One region of the Micromonospora sp. NPDC049240 genome, then DNA from elsewhere that is predicted to be linked to it. Evidence: riboswitches for the same ligand, from Rfam matches in the RefSeq annotation. Region 1 holds a riboswitch; each other region holds the start of a gene.
The links. Region 1 has a riboswitch for cyclic di-AMP ahead of AB0B02_RS15675 (hypothetical protein). Riboswitches for the same ligand answer to the same signal wherever they lie in the genome.

Region 1 (6,874 bases):
TCCCCGGCCAGCCCACCGGCTACCTCGCGCACAAGGGCGTGGTCGACCCGGTCGGCGGCTTCCTCTACCTCGCCACCAGCGACACCGGCGGCCCGTACGACGGCGGCAAGGGCGACGTGTGGAAGTTCAACCGGGCCACCGGCGCGTGGACGCAGATCAGCCCGGTGCCGTCGTCCAGCGGCGACGCGTACTTCGGCTACTCCGGCCTGACCATCGACCGCCAGCACCCGAACACGCTGATGGTCGCCACCCAGGTCTCCTGGTGGCCGGACGCGATCTTCTGGCGCAGCACCGACGGCGGCGCGACCTGGACCCGGATCTGGGACTGGGCCAGTTACCCGAACCGCACCAAGAAGTACACGATGGACGTCAGCTCGGTGCCGTGGCTGACGTTCGGCACCAATCCGGCGCCGCCGGAGGAGACCCCGAAACTGGGCTGGATGAACGAGTCGCTGGAGATCGACCCGTTCGACAGCGACCGGATGATGTACGGCACCGGCGCGACGATCTACGGCACCACCGGCCTGACGAAGTGGGACACCGGCGGCACGTTCACCATCACGCCGATGGTGAAGGGGCTGGAGGAGACCGCCGTGCTCGACCTGGTCAGCCCGCCGTCGGGCGCGCCGCTGATCAGCGGCCTCGGCGACATCGGCGGTTTCCGTCACACCGACCTCGCGGCGGTGCCGCCGATGATGTTCACCCAGCCGGGCTTCACCAGCACCACCAGCCTCGACTACGCGGAGACCAAGCCGGCGGTCATGGTTCGGGCCGGCAACTTCACCGACGCCGACCGCCCCAACGACAGCCACGTGGCGTTCTCCACCGACGGCGGTGCGAACTGGTTCCAGGGCACCGAGCCCGGCGGGATCAACAACGGTGGCACGGTGGCCGCGTCCGCCGACGGCAGCCAGTTCGTCTGGTCGCCCGGCGACGCCGGCCAGCAGGTGGTCCGTTCGGTCGGCTTCGGCAACTCGTGGACCGCCGCCACCGGCATCCCGGCCAACGCCGTCGTCGAGTCCGACCGGGTCAACCCGAACAAGTTCTACGGTGTCAGCGCCGGGAAGTTCTACGTCAGCACCAACGGCGGGGCGGCGTTCACCGCCACCGCGGCGACCGGCCTGCCCACCACCGGCGTCAAGTTCAAGGCGCTGCCAGGCGTCGAGGGCGACGTCTGGCTGGCCGGCGAGGGTGGCCTCTGGCACTCCACCAACTCCGGCGCGAGCTTCACGAAGCTGACCGGCGTGTCCACGGCGGTGAACGTCGGCTTCGGCAAGGCGGCGCCCGGGAAGACGTACCCGGCGTTGTTCACCGTCGGCACGGTGGGCGGCACGCACGGGGTCCACCGTTCCGACGACGCGGGCGCGACCTGGGTCCGGATCAACGACGACCAGCACCAGTACGGCAACGCGGGCGAGGCGCTCACCGGCGACCCGCGCGTCTGGGGCCGGGTCTACCTGGGCACCAACGGCCGGGGCATCCTGGTCGCGGACCGCCTCGGCGGCACGCCCACGCCCACGCCGACGTCGGCGAGCCCCACCCCGACCGGCCCGTCGCCCACCCCGACGAGCCCGTCCCCGTCGCCGACCAGTCCGACCCCGACGCCGACCGGCCCGTCACCGACGCCGACGTCACCGACCCCGACGCCGACCGGACGCGGCTGCGCCGCCACCTACGCGGTGACGAACTCCTGGCCCGGCGGCTTCCAGGGCGAGGTGACGGTACGCAACTCCGGCACCACGCCGATCGCCGGCTGGACGCTGACCTGGACCTATCCGGACGGTCAGCGGATCGCCCAGCTCTGGAGCGGGACGTACACCCAGACCGGCTCGGCGGTCACGGTGACCGACGCCGGCTGGAACGGCAACCTCGGCGTCGGCGCGTCGACCACCGTCGGCTTCACCGCCACCGCCCCCAACGGCAACCGGACACCGACCGTCTCCTGCGCCGCGCGCTGACGGGTTCCGCGGGCGGTACCACGAGATGACCATGAGGTTGACCGAACTGGACAGCGCTCTTCCGCCCGTCAACCTCATGATCATCGAAGCCCGCTGACGCGACGGTGGCCGTCCCCCTCGTCGGGGACGGCCACCGTTCGTTCTGTGCGGGTGCGGTCAGCCGTCCAGGCCGGCGGGGGAGTTGGGGCGGTCGACGTCGACGAACTCGATCTCGTCGGCGGCACGCTCCCGGCTGCCGGCGGCGCGGGCGGCGGTGCCGGCGGCCCAGCCGATCGCCGCGCCGGCCAGGGCCGCCGCGATCAGCAGCGTCCACGGCAGCGCGGGCCGCCGGCCGGCGAGCGCCTCGAAGGCGAGGCCGGCCCGGCGGCGTGCCTCGTCGGCGGCGGAGCCGACCAGGTCGGTGGCCTCGTCGGCCAGGCCGGAGGAGCTGCGACGCGCGACGCGGGTGGCGTCCCGCACGCTGTCACCGGCGGTGCCGACCGCGTCGAGCAGGTGCTGCCAGGCCTGGTCCGCGACCCGCTCGGGCTTGCTGCGGCGGTCCAACAGGCTGGATCCGAACATCGTTCTACCTCCTCGGGTGCCGAAGCCCGGCGGCCACGTCGGACTCCGGTGGTCATCCGGCGCGTCACGGTTCTTCCCCGGGCAGTGCCCCGCCCGCTCCCGCGCCAAACCCCGCCCGCTCCGTCAGTCGAGTGGCGGGGAAACGGACGGGGTGGGCGGAATCACCCGTACGCGCCGGGGACCGGGTGTGCCTGCGGGATGCGCGGGCCCGCTACCCTGGGTCGGCGGATCGGCCGACCCGGTCCGGTCGTTCGGCCGGTCGCTGGTCCGCGTCGAAGGGGAAATCGGAACCCGGAGGTGCGGTTTGGGCTCACCCAGGTGTGCCCAGTCCGCGAATTGCTCATCCCGGGGGGTGGCGACCGGGGCCGTTGGAGGAATACTCTCGGTCGCGGCCCGCGTACTGATGAGGCGCCCGTTGGGGCGAGTGGAGGTGCTCGCGTGAGCCTGTCGATCGTGAAATCGGTGCGTCCGGGTGGTGTCGTCCAGATCGCGCCCCGTGGGGAGATCGACGTCGACACCGCGTACGAGGTGCGGGAAGCGATCGCCGAGGTGCTGGCCAAGGCGCGTCCCGTCCGGATCGAGCTGAACATGCGGCTCGTCACGTTCATCGACTCGGTCGGCATCAGCGCCATGGTCGCCGGCTTCCAGACCTGCGAGGTCAGCGGCGTCAAGCTCGTGGTCACCGAGCCGAGCCGGTTCGTGCACCGGCAGCTCTGGGTGACCGGCCTGCTCGGTCTCTTCGGCGCGCCGGAGCCCTGGTTCGCCGACGAGGCTCCCGAGGTGCTCCCCGGCGCCTGAGCGCCACCCGCCCGCGCACCGATCCTGCGTCCGGCCCCTCGCCGGCCGGGGGACCTTCGACCCGTTGCCAGGCCGGCCCCGGTACGGGACGATCGTCCGGACCCACGACGGCGAGGGGGACCGGTTGCAGAGCAGCGACAGCTTCAGCTACACCGTGCAGGCCCGGTGCAGCCGGGCGGACGCGGTGGCCCTGCTCGGCGACCTGAGCCGGCAGGGCGAGCTGCATCCGCTGATCGTGCGGGTCCGGCAGTTGCCGCCCCGACCGGGCGCGCTGGCCAGCTTCGCGATCACCGACCGGCTGGAGCTCGGTCCGCTGCACTTCCCGGTCACCTACCAGGCGGACGTGCTGGTCGCCACCGAGGACGAGGTGGTCACCGTCGCCCGGCAGCAGCCGGCCACGACGGTGCGTAACCACACCCGGCTGCGCGACGAGCCCGACGGCGTGGTGCGGATCGACGTGGAGATCACGCTCACCGCGCCGGCGCCGCTGTTCGGTTATGCGTTCCGCCAGGCGCGGGCCGCTCACCTGGGCCTCGCCGCCCGCCTCGGCGCGACGCTGGAGGGCCGGCCCGCCTGATCCGCCCCCACGGCTTCCAGACGGACAGCACGGTGGCGATCAGCAGCAGCGTGGTGGAGACGGCCGGCGGCACCACCAGGTCGACCCGCAGGTGCGCGTCGGCTGCCCCGGCGAGCGCGCCGAGGTGCCGGACCCGGGGGGTCAGCAGGAGCAGCACCAGGCCGAGCATGACGGTGGTGAGCGCGAACTTCACCAGCACCCATCGCCAGCGCAGCAGGCCCCACGGAGTGAGCAGCGCGCTGGCGGTCCCGATCAGCCAGACCGCCACGCTCAGCGGTGCGAACAGCCAGGTGACCAGCAGCGCCGCCGCCGGGTAGACCACGTCGGGATCGGCGCCCCGCAGCCCGGCGACGCCGAGCGCGAGCAGCGTCAGGTCGGTGCCGAGCCAGCCCAGCGAGGTGGCCAGGTGCGCGGTGAGCAGCGCCTTGCGGCCGGCGGGGGAGAGTCGTCTCATGTCCCGATCGTCGCCCCGTCGCGCGGCCCACGTCGTGGGCCGCGCGACGACACCCGGTGTACGTCGTGGGGCGTAGTGCTCAGTAGACCGACAGGTGCACGTGGTTGGTGTGGTCGCTGGACGGGTCGCCGTTGCCCCCGCTGTACGACTTCCAGCCGCTGCTGGGCAGCCAGATCTGCTTGAACCAGATCACGTAGAGCACGGCGAGCGGGTCGGCGTTGCGCACGAAGTACGCGGCCAGGTTGTTGCCGTACGTCCGGTCGCCGCCGCTGGCCACGCCGCCGAAGCCGCTCTTCTGGGCCGCGAAGTCGCAGGCCCGACCCTTCGGGTGCTCGCCGGAGCCACTGGGCCGGTGGCAGGAGACGTACCGGGTGAAGCCGGCGGCCTTGGCCTGTTGCAGCGCGTGCAGCGTACGTGGGGTGATGCAGCCGCTGGCCGGCGTCGGGTCGTTGACGCTGCACGACTCGGCCGGCCAGGAGCCGTCGGAGTTGCGCTTGGCCGGCTTCGCGTTCGCGGTGGAGGTGCCCCGGATCCCGCTGCCGCTGCTGCTGCCGCCGCCGCTGCTGGCGGACGGCCGGTTGTTGGCCTCCTCCAGCGCCTGCTCGGCCTGCTCCTTGCGCTTGGCCATCACCGTGACCTGCTTGCGTTGCTCGCGGACCTCGCCGTCGAGCGCGGTACGGGTGCGGATCGCCTCGTCGCGGGTGGTGATCAGCTCGCGCAGCGTCCGGTCCTCGTGCGCGGCGACCGTCTCCAGGGCGGCGGCCCGGTCCATGAAGCCTTCCGGGCTGGTGCTGCCGAGCAGCGCCGCGGCGGTGCCCATCCGGCCGGTACGGTACGCCACCTCGGCGATCTCACCGACCTTGGCGTCGCGCTCGACCAGCTCCGCGTCGATCGTCACGAGTCGTTCGTTGAGCTGCTTCTGCCGGGTCACCGACCGGCTCAGCGCGGCCTTGGCCTCCAGCCAGCCCTTGCTGGCGGCATCGAGCTTGGCGCGCAGCGCCGGCGTGCCGCCCTCGTCGTCGTCACCGGGCGCGGCGGCGAGCCGGCCGGTCGGGGGCGCCGCCGAGGCGGGGGAGACCGGCGCCGTCACGAGGCCGAGGGTCAGCATCGCGACGAGCAGGGCCGCCATCCGGGCGGCCGTCCGTCGTACAGGTGCCACTGGGGGCATTCACGTGTCCTTCCGTCAACCGCCGACCGGGTTAGCTGACGGGTTCGGGACGGAAGATCCCTACCGCTGACGCGGATGCACCCCACGTACGTGGTTCCCCGGCTCGCCCCGCGGGCGATTAGGCGACGGCCGCTCCGTCGGCGCCGGATGACGCCTGCGGGTCGGCCGCGACCGAGCCTACCGGCGTTGCCCGGAGCCGGCTCCGTCACCCGGAACCGGATACCGGGCAAAACCGGCATAAGCTAACAATAGCCACTCGAATTTAAGTCTGTCCTAACTACCAGCCGGTCGGGCCGCAGGCGCCGGCGGACGCTCCGGGTTCGATCTGCAACGTGGCGTGATCGATCGAGAAGTCCTCGTGCAGCGCGGCCCGGGCGGCGGCCAGCACGGTGGCGACCTCCGCGCCCGGATCGGTGGTCAGGTGCGCCGAGGCCACGTCCATGCCGGAGGTGAGCGTCCAGACGTGCAGGTCGTGCACCTCCGCCACGCCGGGCACGGCGGTCAGCCGGTCGTGCACGGCGGTCACCTGGAGGTGTTCCGGCGCGGCCTGCACCAGGATGCGCACCGCGGCCCGGCCGAGCCGCCAGGTGCGCGGCAGGATGAACAGACCGATCGCCACCGCGACCAGCGGGTCGGCCCACCACCAGTCGGTGACCGCGATGACCAGCGCGGCGCCGATCACGCCGAGCGAGCCGAGCAGGTCGCCCAGCACCTCCAGGTACGCGCCGCGCAGGTTGATGCTCTCCTGGGCGCCGGAGCGCAGCAGCGCGAACGCGGCGATGTTGGCGAGCAGGCCGAGCACGGCCACCACCAGCATCGGTCCGGCGAGCACCTCCGGCGGCTCGCCGAACCGGCGTACCGCCTCGATCAGGACGTAGACCGCGACGGCGCCGAGCAGCACCGCGTTGGCCAGCGCGGCGAGCACCTCCAGCCGGTAGAGCCCGAACGTGCGTTGCGGGTCGGTCCGGGCGCGCCGGGTGGCGGTGATCGCCGCGAGCGCCATGCCGATGCCGAGCACGTCGGTGAACATGTGGCCGGCGTCGGAGAGCAGCGCGAGCGAACCGGTCGTGACGGCGGCCACCGCCTCGACCACCATCAGCACGGCGAGCAGCGCGAACGCCGCCCAGAGCCGACCGGAGTGCCGGTGCGCCGCGTTGGCCACCGCAGCGCTGTGGTCATGACCTGCGCCCACGCACCCACCCTCCCGCCCCGGATCCCGGACGGGCCCAATCTATGCTCACATCGCTATGTGTGCAAGTAACTGTGGCGTCAGCCCACCGGATCGAGCGTGGTCAGGCGCTGGGTGGCCCGGGACAGCGCGACGTAGAGCGTGCGGACACCCGAACCCGGGTCGGCCC
Region 2 (6,874 bases), on a different contig from region 1:
TCTGCCACTTCCACGTGCTGGTCGACGACGACGGCTTCGTGCTCGGGCGGTTCAACCTGGTCGACGTGGCCGACGGCAGCGCCGAGCTGGGCTACCGGGTGGCCGAACGCGCCGCCGGACGCGGCCTCGCCCAGTACGGCGTGCGGCGGGTCAGCGAGCTGGCCCGCGACGGGTACGGGCTGCGCCGGCTGGTCGCCGACGCGGCGCTGGCGAACCCGGCGTCACTGGCGGTGCTCCGGCGGACCGGGTTCGTCAAGGCCGGGAAGGTGGACCTGGGTGGGGAGCCGGGGCTGCGGCACGTCCTCGACCTGCACCCGACTCCGGAGCAGCGCCCTCGGGTAGGCGGCACGCACCCGGGGGATCAGCGGTGAGGGAGGTGTCGGTCGACATCCCGTCGCCCCTGAGCGGCTGCCTCGACCACTGCGAGGTCGAGTGCGTCCGCCTGTGCTGCGGGATCGACGCCATCTCCACCGATCCCGCCCTCGTCGCGGCGTGGTGCCGTCGGGTGGGGCCGGACGCGGTGGTCGAGGCCCGGCGTCAGCTCGCCGCGTTGGTCGAGGTCGTCCGGGACCGCTCGCACGTCGTCACGTCGACGTTCCTGAACCACCGCACGCACGACGACGCCGCGCGGGGTGAGTTGCTGGACTTCCTGGCCGAGTTGGAAGCGGGATTGGCGCGCGGGAACCGGTCCTGAGAACGCGATCCGGCCCCACGGCGGGCAGATCGCCTGTCGTCACGACTGTGCCGGGAACAGCTTCCAATGCCCCTCGGTGACGACCTCGACGCTGCCGTCGATCACGGTGAGGGCTGTTGAATCGTCGATCGCGTATGCCGGTCCCGACATGCCGGCGGCCCACTTCTCGGCCTCGGCCATGGTGTTCTCCGGCAGGTCCGGGTGATCCAGGTGCGGGAAGATCGAGAAGTCGACCATGCCCAGCGCCTCGTCGGTCCCGCCGGGTGGTGTCCAGGCGACGAATTCGGCCCCGACCCGGGGGGCCATCACCATGCTGCCGGCGCTCGCCCCCACCCAGACCGCATCCAACGACGGCAGCAGCTCCGCCAACCCGGACTGCCGCATCCAGTGGCTCAGGTACAGGGCGTCCCCGCCGCCCACCAGCAGGGCGTCCGCCTCCTGGACCCAGGGCACCCAGCGATCTTCCCCGACGCTGGGCAACGCGGTGAGTTCCAGCACCCCCAACGACTTCCACCCCAACTCGCACATCGGTATGACGGATTGACCGGTGATGAAGCGCCACGCCCCGGCGGGACCGCCCATGGCGTATCCGGCGGTCGGAATGCAGAGGGCCGTGGAGTCGGCAATCGGTTTGCCCAGAAGGCCGACCAGCTCGTCCTGGATGCTCGCGTTCTTGATGCCCGCGGACGTGAGAAGAAGCTTCAAGATCATCCCCCGATGGATCTTCGTCAGTCCCCGGAGAGTAGCCCCCTGACCGCGAGTTCGGCGTCCGCCGGCCCCCGCAAACGTCGAAGGCCCCGGCGGGACTGTCGTCCTCACCAGGGCCTCGATCGTGGAGCGGGTGACGGGAATCGAACCCGCACTGTCAGCTTGGGAAGCTGATGTTCTGCCATTGAACTACACCCGCGAGCGGGACCACTGTACCTGAGGTCACCACCCCCGTGCACCCAGGCACCCCCGCCACGCGGCCCGGCCGAGTTGATCAACGGATGTTGCACGCCGGCAACATATGGTCGTTCTCAAATCCCTCGATGGGATGTAACGTCTGCCACACGTTTCCGACTCGGCGTGACACACCCCCTGCCACGCCGTCAGAAAGAGGTGGGCCCATGGGACTCCGTCCCAACCTGCTGACCCGGCGTACCGCCGGTGTCGCGACGTCGACCCTCGCGCTGCTGCTCAGCACCGCCGCCGTCGGCGTCGTCCCCGCTGCTTCGGCCTTCTCGGCCGCGCCGGCCGGCGTGTGCGCCGAGCCGGCCGACGCCCACGCCGACGCCCGTGTCGCCAAGGGCGGCCACGCCAAGCTCGACCCGAACCACCTGACCGCCAAGCAGGTTCGCGACCGCGAGGCCGACCTCGCCGCCGCGCAGCGCGAGCGGGCCAACTTCCGGACCGGCGCCGTCGCCCCGCTGGCAACCGTGACCATCCCGGTCGTCGTGCACGTCATCCAGGAGAACAGCACCCGCGCCGGTGGCAACATCCCGGACTCGCTGATCACCCAGCAGATCAGCGTGCTCAACCAGGCGTACGCGGGCTCGACCGGCGGCGCGGCCACCGCGTTCAGCTTCCAGCTCACGAAGATCAACCGGGTGACCAACGCGTCGTGGTACCCGATCGTGCAGGGCTCCTCGGCGGAGCGGTCGATGAAGACCTCGCTGCGCACGGGCGGCAAGAACACGCTGAACATGTACCTCGGTGAGCTGAGCGACGGCCTGCTGGGCTGGGCGACCTTCCCGAAGCGGACGCTGGACAAGATGGACGGCGTGGTCGTGCTCGGCGAGTCGCTGCCCGGCGGCACGGCGACCAACTACAACCAGGGCGACACCGGCACCCACGAGATCGGCCACTGGCTGAACCTCTACCACACCTTCCAGGGCGGCTGCTCGGGCTCGGGTGACAGCGTCTCCGACACCCCGGCCGAGGCCTCCCCGGCGTACGAGTGCCCGACCGGTCGGGACACCTGCTCCACGACCGGCAAGGACCCGATCACCAACTTCATGGACTACACGTACGACTCCTGCATGTACCAGTTCACCGCCGGCCAGGCGAGCCGCATGCTGACCGCGTGGAACGCCTACCGCGCGGCCTGATCGCCACCGCACCACGTACCGGTGCCGGCCCCGTCTGCGGACGGGGCCGGCACCGTCGTTCTACGGGCCCGGTCAGGCGGCCGGCCGGCGGGTGTCGAAGCCGTGCCGACCACGGCGGCCGTCCGGGACGAGCGCGTCACGCCGGGCCGCGACCGGGGGTGGCGACACCGGCGTGGCGAACGCGGGTGCGGCCTCACCCGGGTCGAGCCAGAGCCGCATCTCCGGGCGGCCGGCACCGATCTGGGTGACCGGGTCACGGCGGGTCAGCATCGCCACGTCGACGGAGAACTCGAACAGGCGCCAGTCACCCTGCGGCGCCGCCCGGCCGATCCGGGTCAGCCGGTCCACCGTCGCCGGATCGGTCACCGGAACGGCGCGACCGGCCAGGTAAGCCTCGTCGTCGCTCTCCTCCGGCGGGAAGGAGTGCAGCGCGTAACGGCCGTCGCGTTCGAGGTCGCGGCGCTTCGGCGAGTCGATGACGAAGCACCAGAGCCCGTCGTCGGTGATCAGCGGCGAGACCGGGTGCACCCGTGGGCCACCGTCGGCGCGGACCGTGGCGAGGTAGCCGAAGCCCGGCCCGTACTGCTGCATCAGAAGGCGGATCTCGGCCGCGAGTCGGGGTTCGTCGGCGGCGAATTCGGACCAGGAAGCCATGCCGACAGTCTATCGAACACGTGTACGAAGAAGTAGTCCGACACGCTGGTCACCACCGTCTGTCGCTAGAGTGTTCCGATGCTGCTCTCCGACCGCGACCTGGTCTCCGAGATCAAGGCGGGCACGCTCGCGCTGGAGCCCTTCGAGCCCACGCTGGTGCAGCCGTCCAGCATCGACGTACGCCTGGACCGGCTGTTCCGGGTCTTCAACAACCATCTCTACACGCACATCGACCCGTCGGTGCAGCAGGACGACCTGACGTCGATGGTGGAGGTCCCCGAGGGGCAGCCGTTCGTGCTGCACCCGGGCGAGTTCGTGCTCGCGTCCACGCTCGAGGTGATCTCGCTGGGTGAGGAGCTGGCCGGTCGGCTGGAGGGCAAGTCGAGCCTGGGGCGGCTCGGCCTGCTCACCCACTCCACGGCCGGCTTCATCGACCCGGGCTTCTCCGGCCACGTCACACTGGAGTTGTCCAACGTGGCGAATCTGCCGATCACGCTCTGGCCGGGCATGAAGATCGGCCAGCTCTGCATCTTCCGGCTCTCGTCGCCGGCCGAGCACCCGTACGGCTCGGCCGTCTACGGCTCGCGCTACCAGGGCCAACGCGGCCCGACGCCGAGCCGGTCCTGGCAGAGCTGGCGCACCTGGCCGACCCGCTGACGCCGAGCGTGGTTGTGAAGAGGGGCCCCCTGTTATGCGGAATGCGTTAACAGGGGGCCCCTCCTTACACCTCAGCCGGGGCGGCCGTAGCTGTTGATGTCGCCGTCGTCGACGCGCTTCATGGTGATGGGCTTGCCGGACTGGGAGGCGTGCACCACCCAGCCGTCCCCGACGTACATGCCCACGTGGTGCAGGTCGCCGTAGTAGAAGACCAGGTCACCGGCGCGCAGCTCGGCGCGGCTGACCCGCTTCGTCACGTCGTGCTGCTGGCGGGCGTTGTGCGGCAGCGAGACCCCGGCCTTCGCCCAGGCGGCCATGGTCAGGCCCGAGCAGTCGAAGTGGTCCGGGCCGGCCGCGCCCCACACGTAGATCTTGCCGATCTGGGCGCAGGCGAACTTGACCGCCACCCCGGCCGCGCCGCCCGGGTATCCGGCGGGACAGGGGGCCGGGCGCAGCGGGCCGCCGCCACCGTTGCCGTACACCTTGAGCCGCAGCTTCTGGAGCTTGGCGATCTCGGCGTCGATCTGCTTCTTCTTCGCCGCGAGCTGGGCCTCGGTGCGGCTCAGGTCGGCGACCATCGCGTCCAGCGGCTTCTTCTTCGCCGCCAGCTCGTCGCGCAGCGCGGCGATGTCGCGGACCTGCTCCTGCTGGTGGTGCGCGAAGCGGTCGAGCATTTCCAGGCCGGTGACCAGCTCACTCGGCGAACGGCTGCCCAGCAGCGCGTTGACGGTGGAGAGGTTGTCGCCCTTGTACGCGTCGGCGGCGAGCCCGCCGACCTGGCCGAGCGCGGCGTCTACCCGGGCCTGGAGCGGGGCGATCTGCCTGCCGAGCGCGTCGGCCTGCTTGCGGCGCACCGCGAGCTGCCCGCGGACGGCGTTGACCTGTTCGATGACGGGTTCGAGCTTGTTCCAGTCGCGGTCGATCTGGGCCTCGATCTCGGCGACCGAGGGTTCCGCGTGCGCCGCCGTCGCGCCACCGGTCAGGACGACCGCGGCGCCGACCAGGGCGGCGAGTGTGGTGGTGAAGCGGGACCAGCGGAAACGCGGCACGGCGGCGGACCGGTCGACCGACCGGCTCGACGTCGGCCGCGGGGCATGGTGGGCCACCGGGCGTCCGTACTCCTTCTGCCTGACCGCCTACCGGGTTAGCTGACGGGTTCGGGCGGGAAGGGAAGCGCCCTACCGCAGTGGCTGCGGATTCACCCCAGGAACCTGGGTCCCCGGTTCGCCCGTGGGCGACTCGGCGGTGTCGGGCCGTCACCGACCGGGCTGGACGGTGAAACATGCGGCCGACGACTGACCAGAGTAAGGATTCCCGTTATCGATCCGCAACCCGAACGGCCGTGACACTCCGTACCGGATGCGCCGCACGAACGTGAATGGAGATTTTCTTCGCGTTGGATTGCCTCCTGGAAAGGTATTGACCCCCACGGGTGGCTGGCGTGAGGGTGGGAACGCAGTGACCCCCATCCCTGTCCAGGAGGTTCGATGCACCTCACAGCCCCGCCGCCGAGCAGACGGATACTGCTCGCCGCCGCCGTGGCGACCGCCACCGCGCTTGCCACCACCGGCCCGGTGAGCGCCGCGCCGCAGGCGGACCGGCCCACCGGCGACCGTCAGCAGCAGTACGCAGCCGCGGCGGCCGAGTACGGCGTACCGCAGAACGTGCTGCTCGGTGTCTCCTACCTGGAGTCGAGGTGGGACACCCACCCGGGCCAGCCCAGCACCAGCGGCGGCTACGGCCCGATGCACCTGACCGACGCCGCGCACGTCCTGGCCACGCCGGGCAGCGCCCACGTCGACGAGGACGAGGACCCGCGCGGCGACGACGCCCGCCCGCTCCGGCTCGACCCGGCCACCGCCGCCGCGCCGACCCGGGAGACGCCGCTGCCGGCCGCCTCGCTCCAGACGCTCGACGCCGCCGCCACGCTCACCGGGCTGGACGCGCAGACGCTGCGCACCGACCCGGCGGCGAACATCCGCGGCGGCGCGGCGCTGCTGGCGTCGTACCAGAAGGCACTGGGTGGGCCGGTCGGCGCCGGCAGCGACGTCGCGGCCTGGTACGGCGCGGTGGCCCGCTACTCCGGCGCGGACACGTCCGACGCGGCGGCGGCCTTCGCCGACGAGGTCTACGACCAGCTCGGCCAGGGCGCGGCCCGGACCACCGACGACGGGCAACGGGTCACGCTGGCCGCCACCGCCGCGCAGCCGGACCGGGCCGTGCTGGCCCGGCTCGGACTACGCCACGCCGCGCGGCCGGACGGGCTGGAGTGCCCGGTGCGGCTGGCCTGCGAGTGGATTCCCGCCCCCTACGAGCAGCTCAGCGCCGACCCGGGCGACTACGGCAACCACGACCTGGGCGACCGGCCGAAGCAGCAGAAGATCGAATACATCGTCATCCACGACACCGAGGGCTACTTCGCCCCCAGCGTCGACCTGGTGAAACGTGCCGACTACCTGGGCTGGCACTACACGCTGCGGTCGGTGGACGGCTACGTCGCGCAGCACATCAAGGCCAAGGACGTCGGCTGGCACGCCGGCAACTGGTACGTCAACGCCAAGTCCATCGGCCTGGAGCACGAGGGCTTCGCCGGGCAGGGCACCTGGTACACCGAGGCGATGTACCGCAGCTCGGCCAAACTGGTCCGCTACCTGGCGCAGAAGTTCGGCATCCCGATGGACCGGCAGCACATCATCGGCCACGACAACGTGCCCGGCATCACCGCCGCGAACGTGCGGGGCATGCACTGGGACCCGGGCCCCTACTGGGACTGGTCGCA
Region 3 (6,874 bases), on a different contig from region 1:
CATCGGTCTCGTGTGACGGTGGGTCGCGAGGCCGACACCGCCGACCGCCGGCCCGGTCGTTCCGCCCGAGGACGAGGTGAGCAGCGATGATCCCGAGCACTCCCGACGAGGCACTCGCCGAACTACGGGCCGGTAACCACCGGTTCGTCACCGGTGTGCCGCAGCATCCGAACCAGGACGCCGGGCGCCGGGCCGCGGTCGCCGAGGGCCAGCACCCGTTCGCGGTGATCGTCGGCTGCTCCGACTCCCGGCTCGCCGCCGAGATCATCTTCGACCGCGGTCTCGGCGACCTCTTCGTGGTGCGTACCGCCGGGCACACCGCCGGCCCCGAGGTGCTCGGCAGCGTCGAGTACGCGGTGACCGTGCTCGGCACGCCGCTCGTGGTGGTGCTCGGCCACGACTCGTGCGGCGCGGTCCAGGCGGCCCGCGAGGCGGTCCGCACCGGCTCCGCGCCGGCCGGGCACCTGGGCGCTGTGGTGGACGCCGTCTCGCCCAGCCTGCTCCGGGCCGCCCGGCAGGAGGTCGAGGACCTCGACGGCATCATCGACGTCCACATCGCGCAGACCGTGGAGACCCTGCTGGCCCGCTCGACGGTGCTCGCCGAGCGGGTGGCCGCGGGAGCGTGCTCGGTGGCCGGCATGTCGTACCGGCTGAGCGGCGGTGAGGTGCGGACGGTGGCGCAGTCCCCGGCCCCGGTGCCCGCGCCGGCCGCACCGGCGGACCCGGCGCTCGCCGGCTGACCACCCCCGGACACACGAAAGGGGCCGCCCGGAGGCGGCCCCTTCTCGCGTACGCGTCAGAGCAGTGACATGTGCACGTGGTCGGTGTGGTTCGAGGGCCCGCTGTAGGAACTCCAGCCGGTCGCCGGGAACCAGATCTGCCGGTTCCAGATCACGTAGTAGATGCCCAGTCGGTCGGCGTTACGGATGAGGAAGGCGGCCACCTCGTTGCCGTACCGGCGGGTGTCGTTGTTGTGCCACGGCGAGAAGCCGCTGTTCTGCAACGACCAGTCGCACGCCTTGCCCTTGGGGTGCTCCCACGGCCCGCCGGGGCGGTAACAGCCCACGAAGCGGTTGAAGCCGGCGCGCTTGACCTCCTTGTACGCGTGCAGCGTGCGCGGCGTGACGCAGCCGGAGGTGGTCGGGTCGTTCTCGCTGCACGACTCGGACTTCCACCCGCCGTCGGCGGTGCGGCCGGGGCCGATCTTGGCAACCGGGGAGGTGGCCGAGACCAGGCCACCGGTGAAGTCCAGCCCGCCGACCAGCTTCAGCGCCTTCTGCGCCTCGACCTTCTCGCGGGCCATCGCGTTCGTCTGCTTCTCCTGCTCGCGCACCTCGGCGTCGAGCGCGATCTTGGCCTGCTCGGCGCGCGTCTTCACCGCGTTGATGGCGGCGAGCCGCTGCCCGTTGAACAGGTTGAGTTCGTCCAGGGCGCTGGCCCGACGGACGAACGAGTCGGGCGAGTCGCTCTCCAGCAGCATCGCCATCGCACCGACCCGACCGGTGCGGTAGGACTGCGCGGCGATCTCGGTGACCTGCGGGCTGAGCGCGTCGAGCTCGTTCTGCGCCGCCTTCACCTCGAGCGCGAGCTTGAGCTGCCGCTTGCGCGACGTGTCCAGCTTGGACTTGGCCTGGAGGTAGGCCCGGTTGGCGGCGGTGACGGCCTCGCTGATCAGCGGTGGGTCGTCGTCCTCCGAGTGCCCCGAGGGGTTGGGGGCGGCGGTGTGCGGAGCCGCCGACGCCGGGGTCGGCCCGACCAGCACGGCGAGCGCGGCGAGCACGGCCACCACGGGTGTCAAGCAGCGGCGCAGGGGTGCCGTCACAGTGTTCCCTTCCGTCGGCCGCCGACCGGGTTAGCTGACGGGTTCGGGACGGAAGCGGCCCCTACCGCTGACGCGGATTCACCCCATGTACCTGGTTCCCCGGCTCGCCCGGAGGCGATTGGGCGGCGGCACCGCAGGCGCGGGTGCGCGCCTTCGGCGGTGACCGGCAGCGAGGTTACCCGAGATGTCGACCGGGGATCTACGCCCGGAAGCCGACCAATCGCGAGAATTCGACATTGCCCAGCGTGACCAGCATCGCGTTTCACGCGCGCCGTCACGCTGCGGAGTGTCACCATGCGACATCCGTACTTCCCCGGCGGTCGGGCCACCGTTCGGTCGGCGTCCCGCCGAGCGCCTCCAGCGCCTCGCCGCGGGCCGCCGGGGGCCGGCCCGGCGGTGGCGGCGACGCCCCGGCCGCCGGCCCGCGCCGCCCGGCGGTGGCCACGACCGCGGCCAGCGCGGTGGTGAGCGGTACGGCGGCGATCAGACCGAGGGTCGCCACCGCGCTGCGGACGATCTCCTGGGCGAGGAACTCGCTGGTCAGGATCTCGCTCACCGGGCGGGAGTCGGCCACCAGCAGGAGCAGCAGCGGCAGCGAGGCGCCCGCGTACGCCAGCACGATGGTGTTGACAGTGGACGCGATGTGCGCCCGGCCCACCCGGGTGGCCGCCCGGTAGAGCTGCCGTCGGGAGAGGTCGGGGTTGGCGTGCGCCAGCTCGGTGACGGTGGCCGCCTGGGTGACCGTGACGTCGTCCAGCACGCCCAGCGAGCCGATGATGATGCCGGCCAGCAGCAGCCCGTGCAGGTCCACGCCGCCCTGGAACATGGAGAGCGTGGTGGCGTCCTCGCTGCCGAAGCCGGTCAGGTGGGTGGCGGCGGTGGCGAGCGTGCCCAGCACGCCGGTGACCACCAGGCTGCCGAGCGTGCCGAGCACCGCCACCGACGTCTGCGCGCTGATGCCGTGGGTCAGGTAGAGCACCACGAACATGATCAGCGCGGCGCCGACGATCGCCACCGGCAGCGGGGACCGGCCGGCGCCGATCCCGGGCAGCACGAAGCCGAGCAGGATGGCGAAGCTCGCCACCAGGCCACCCAACGCGGCCAGCCCGCGCCAGCGCCCGAACGCCACGATCGCGGCGGCGAAGAGCGCCACCAGCCAGATCAACGGCGTGGCCCGCTGGTGCTCGGCGATGTTGTACGCCTTCACCGACGGGTCGGCCGGGTCGGTCAGCTCGACCAGGATCACCTCGTCGCCGACCTCGACGCGTGGTGCCCCGGGCCCGTCCGGGATCGGCGTCTCGACCTGCCGGCCGGCGTCCGGGCCCTGCTCCGCGGCGACCGTCACGGTGCCGCACCGGCCGCCGCCGCCCTCGGGGGCCTCCGGCGTGGGCGGGCAGGGCTCGGTCACCACCCGGGTCACCGTGCCGTGGTGGCGTGGCACGTTCTCGGCTTCGGCCGGCTCGGGGCCGCCGCCCCGGGGCCAGAGCGCCAGCGCCGCGAGCACGGTGAGCACGAAGAGCGGCACCACGGTCGCGAGCAGGAGCCGGCGTACGCCCGGCGGCGCGGCGGGGGCGGGACGGGTGTGGTCGGCGCCCACGGTGGCTCTCCCTGCGGGTCGCGGCGCACCGGTTCACCGGCCGGTCGTCCACCGGCCGGCGCGGACGCGTCCTGTCCACGCCCGGGGTCGCCGCCGGGTCATGGTAGCCACCCCACCTGCGCGATCTTGCAGTTGTGGCCCTGGCAAACGGCGCGAACGGGGCGTTTCGTGGGCCGCAACTGCAAGATCGGCGGGGCGGGGGTGGGGTGGGGAGGGTCAGCCGCGCTTCATGAGGCGGCCCACGGCGGCCATCATCTCGGTCGCCATCTCGTCGGCGCGGCCCTCGGCGGCGCCCTCGTGCATGCAGTGCCGGGCGTGGCCGTCGAGCAGGCCCAGCGCGACCTTGTCCAGCGCGGCCTGGATGGCGGAGATCTGGGTCAGCACGTCGATGCAGTAACGGTCGTCCTCGACCATCTTCTCGATGCCCCGGACCTGCCCCTCGATGCGGCGGAGCCGCGCGAGCAGTTGGTCCTTGCTGGCGGTGTAGCCCCGGACCGGGGTGGACGGCGTGGTCATGCGTCGAGGATACCGTACCCCTCGGGGGTATGGTACCGTTCGACTTGTACCCCCAGGGGGTATCGGATCGGAGGGCGAGATGGACACCACATACCAGGTGCGGGGCATGACCTGCGGGCACTGCGTCAACGCGGTCAGCACCGAGCTGAGCGCGCTGCCGGGCGTCACCGACGTCCAGGTCGACCTGGCCACCGGCCGGGTCACCGTCACCAGCCGGGAACCACTGGACGCGGACGCCGTCCGCGCCGCCGTCGACGAGGCCGGCTACGACCTCGCCGGGGCGTGACGGGTCCGCGGACCCGCAGAACCGAGGAGGCACCATGAACACGGCGACGAAGCTGAGTGGCTTCGCGCTCGGCCTCGCGGCGGTGTTCGCCGGGGCGTACGGGATCGGTCACGTGGCCGGTCCCGCCGCCCCGGCCGCCGAGACCCGGCACGACACCACCGACACCGACCACGGAGCCGCCGGCCACGGCGACGAGAGCGCCGGCGGCGCGCACCTGCCCGGCGGGCTGCTGGTCTCCGAGCAGGGCTACACGCTCCAGCCGGTGACCGCCCCGGCCGGCGAGTTCGCGTTCCGGATCACCGGCCCGGACGGCGCACCGGTCACCCGCTACGACGTGGCGCACGACAGGCGCATGCACCTGATCGTCGCCCGCCGCGACCTGTCCGGCTTCCGGCACGTGCACCCGGAGCTGGCCGCCGACGGCACCTGGCGGGTCGCCTCGCCGCTCGCCGGGCCCGGCGTCTGGCGGGCGTTCGCCGACTTCACGCCGACCGGCGGCGAGCCACTGACGCTCGGCGTTGACGTCACCGTCCCCGGCCCGCTGACCGCCCGGCCGCTGCCGGCACCGGCCACCACCGCCACGGTCGACGGCTACACGGTCACGCTCGCCGGCACGCCGGAGCCCGGTCGCACCAGCCGGCTCACGCTCACCGTCAGCCGGGCCGGTCGCCCGGTCACCGACCTCCAGCCCTACCTCGGCGCGTACGGGCACCTGGTGGCGCTGCGCCAGGGCGACCTGGCCTACCTGCACGTGCACCCGGAGGGCACGCCCGACGACGGGCGCACGCCCGCCGGGCCGGCGGTCATGTTCGCGGCCGAGGTGCCGTCCGCCGGGGCGTACCGTCTCTACCTGGACTTCCGCCACGGCGACGCGATGCACACCGCCGAGTTCACCGTCCTGGCCGGCGCCCAGCCCGCGCCGGCACCCACCACCGCACCGACCCCGGACGCCGGACACGGCACGCCGGGGCACGGGCACAGTTGACCGGGGAGGTGTCGCGATGACCACCACGGGAAAGACGCTGCCGACCGCGCCGAACCTGATCGAACTCGCGATCGGCGGCATGACCTGCGCGTCCTGCGCCGCCCGGATCGAGAAGAAGCTCAACCGGATGGACGGCGTCGAGGCCACGGTGAACTACGCCACCGAGAAGGCCACCGTCCGGTACGCCGACGACATCGCGCCGGCCGACCTGATCGCCACCGTGGAGAAGACCGGCTACACGGCAGAGGTGCCGCCGCCGCCCGCCCGCGCCGGGGAGGTCGCGGCCGCCGAGCCGGTGGACGAGCTGCGGGTGGCGCGCACCCGACTGTGGGTCTCCGCGGTGCTGACGCTGCCGGTGATCGTGCTGGCCATGGTGCCGGCCTGGCAGTTCGACTACTGGCAGTGGGCCTCCCTCACGCTGGCCGCGCCGGTGGTGGTCTGGGGCGGGCTGCCGTTCCACCGGGCCGCGCTGGTCAACCTGCGGCACGGCGCGGCGACCATGGACACGCTGGTCTCGCTCGGCACGCTGGCCGCGTTCGGCTGGTCGCTCTGGGCGCTCTTCCTCGGCGACGCCGGGATGCCCGGGATGACGCACCCGTTCCGGTTCGACATCACCCGCGGCGACGGCGCCGGCAACATCTACCTGGAGGCCGCCGCCGGGGTGACCGTCTTCATCCTGGCCGGGCGTTACTTCGAGGCGCGGGCCAAGCGCACCGCCGGCTCCGCGCTGCGGGCCCTGCTGGAGTTGGGCGCGAAGGACGTGGCGGTGCTGCGCGGCGGGTCGGAGGTCCGGATCCCGGTCGACCAGCTCGCGGTCGCCGACCGGTTCGTGGTCCGGCCCGGCGAGAAGATCGCCACCGACGGCGTGGTCGAGGAGGGCACCTCGGCGGTCGACGCCAGCATGCTCACCGGCGAATCGGTGCCGGTCGAGGTCGGGCCGGGTGACGCCGTGGTGGGCGCCACCGTCAACGCCGGTGGCCGGCTGGTGGTCCGGGCCACCCGGATCGGCGGCGACACCCAGCTCGCCCAGATGGCCCGACTGGTGGAACAGGCGCAGACCGGCAAGGCGGCGGTGCAGCGCCTCGCCGACCGGATCTCCGGCGTGTTCGTGCCGATCGTGATCGCCCTGGCCGCCGGCACGCTGGGCTGGTGGCTCGGCACCGGCGCCGGGCCGACCGCCGCGTTCACCGCCGCCGTGGCCGTGCTGATCATCGCGTGCCCGTGCGCGCTCGGCCTGGCCACCCCGACCGCGCTGCTGGTCGGCACCGGGCGCGGCGCGCAGCTCGGCGTGCTGATCAAGGGACCGGAGGTGCTGGAGTCCACCCGCCGGGTGGACACCGTGGTGCTGGACAAGACCGGCACCGTCACCACCGGCCGGATGACGCTGGCCGAGGTGCTGCCCGCCGCCGGCGAGGACGCCGGCGAACTGCTCCGGCTGGCCGGCGCGTTGGAGGCGGCCTCCGAGCACCCGATCGCGCGGGCGGTCGCCGAGGGCGCGGCCGAGGCCGGGCCGACGCCCGCCGTCGGCGACTTCGCGAACGCCGAGGGGCTCGGCGTGACCGGCACGGTCGACGGCCGGAGCGTGGTGGTCGGGCGGCTCCGACTGCTGCGGGAGCGCGGTCTCGACGTACCCGAGGAGGTCGTGCGCGCCGCGACCGGCGCGGAGGC

Region 2: another riboswitch for cyclic di-AMP. It lies ahead of AB0B02_RS10205 (NlpC/P60 family protein); the one in region 1 lies ahead of AB0B02_RS15675 (hypothetical protein).
Region 3: another riboswitch for cyclic di-AMP. It lies ahead of AB0B02_RS02085 (hypothetical protein); the one in region 1 lies ahead of AB0B02_RS15675 (hypothetical protein).

The regions. Positions count from the first base shown of each region.
Region 1 covers NZ_JBEZCX010000009.1:114,146-121,019, reverse strand. Annotated here, with positions in the region: gene AB0B02_RS15700 (cellulose binding domain-containing protein) at 1-1,958, shown strand, start outside; gene AB0B02_RS15695 (hypothetical protein) at 2,115-2,519, opposite strand; gene AB0B02_RS15690 (STAS domain-containing protein) at 2,958-3,317, shown strand; gene AB0B02_RS15685 (SRPBCC family protein) at 3,382-3,894, shown strand; gene AB0B02_RS15680 (hypothetical protein) at 3,788-4,348, opposite strand; gene AB0B02_RS15675 (hypothetical protein) at 4,428-5,516, opposite strand; cyclic di-AMP (ydaO/yuaA leader) riboswitch at 5,521-5,651, opposite strand; gene AB0B02_RS15670 (cation diffusion facilitator family transporter) at 5,794-6,708, opposite strand; gene AB0B02_RS15665 (AAA family ATPase) at 6,786-6,874, opposite strand, start outside.
Region 2 covers NZ_JBEZCX010000005.1:279,239-286,112, reverse strand. Annotated here, with positions in the region: gene AB0B02_RS10240 (GNAT family N-acetyltransferase) at 1-371, shown strand, start outside; gene AB0B02_RS10235 (DUF6331 family protein) at 368-694, shown strand; gene AB0B02_RS10230 (Type 1 glutamine amidotransferase-like domain-containing protein) at 734-1,399, opposite strand; tRNA gene AB0B02_RS10225 (tRNA-Gly) at 1,528-1,601, opposite strand; gene AB0B02_RS10220 (zinc metalloprotease) at 1,804-2,784, shown strand; gene AB0B02_RS10215 (pyridoxamine 5'-phosphate oxidase family protein) at 2,857-3,438, opposite strand; gene dcd (dCTP deaminase) at 3,517-4,095, shown strand; gene AB0B02_RS10205 (NlpC/P60 family protein) at 4,167-5,201, opposite strand; cyclic di-AMP (ydaO/yuaA leader) riboswitch at 5,215-5,350, opposite strand; gene AB0B02_RS10200 (peptidoglycan recognition family protein) at 5,583-6,874, shown strand, end outside.
Region 3 covers NZ_JBEZCX010000001.1:430,506-437,379, reverse strand. Annotated here, with positions in the region: gene AB0B02_RS02090 (carbonic anhydrase) at 87-740, shown strand; gene AB0B02_RS02085 (hypothetical protein) at 797-1,822, opposite strand; cyclic di-AMP (ydaO/yuaA leader) riboswitch at 1,826-1,957, opposite strand; gene AB0B02_RS02080 (YibE/F family protein) at 2,112-3,419, opposite strand; gene AB0B02_RS02075 (metal-sensitive transcriptional regulator) at 3,636-3,935, opposite strand; gene AB0B02_RS02070 (heavy-metal-associated domain-containing protein) at 4,015-4,221, shown strand; gene AB0B02_RS02065 (hypothetical protein) at 4,256-5,206, shown strand; gene AB0B02_RS02060 (heavy metal translocating P-type ATPase) at 5,223-6,874, shown strand, end outside.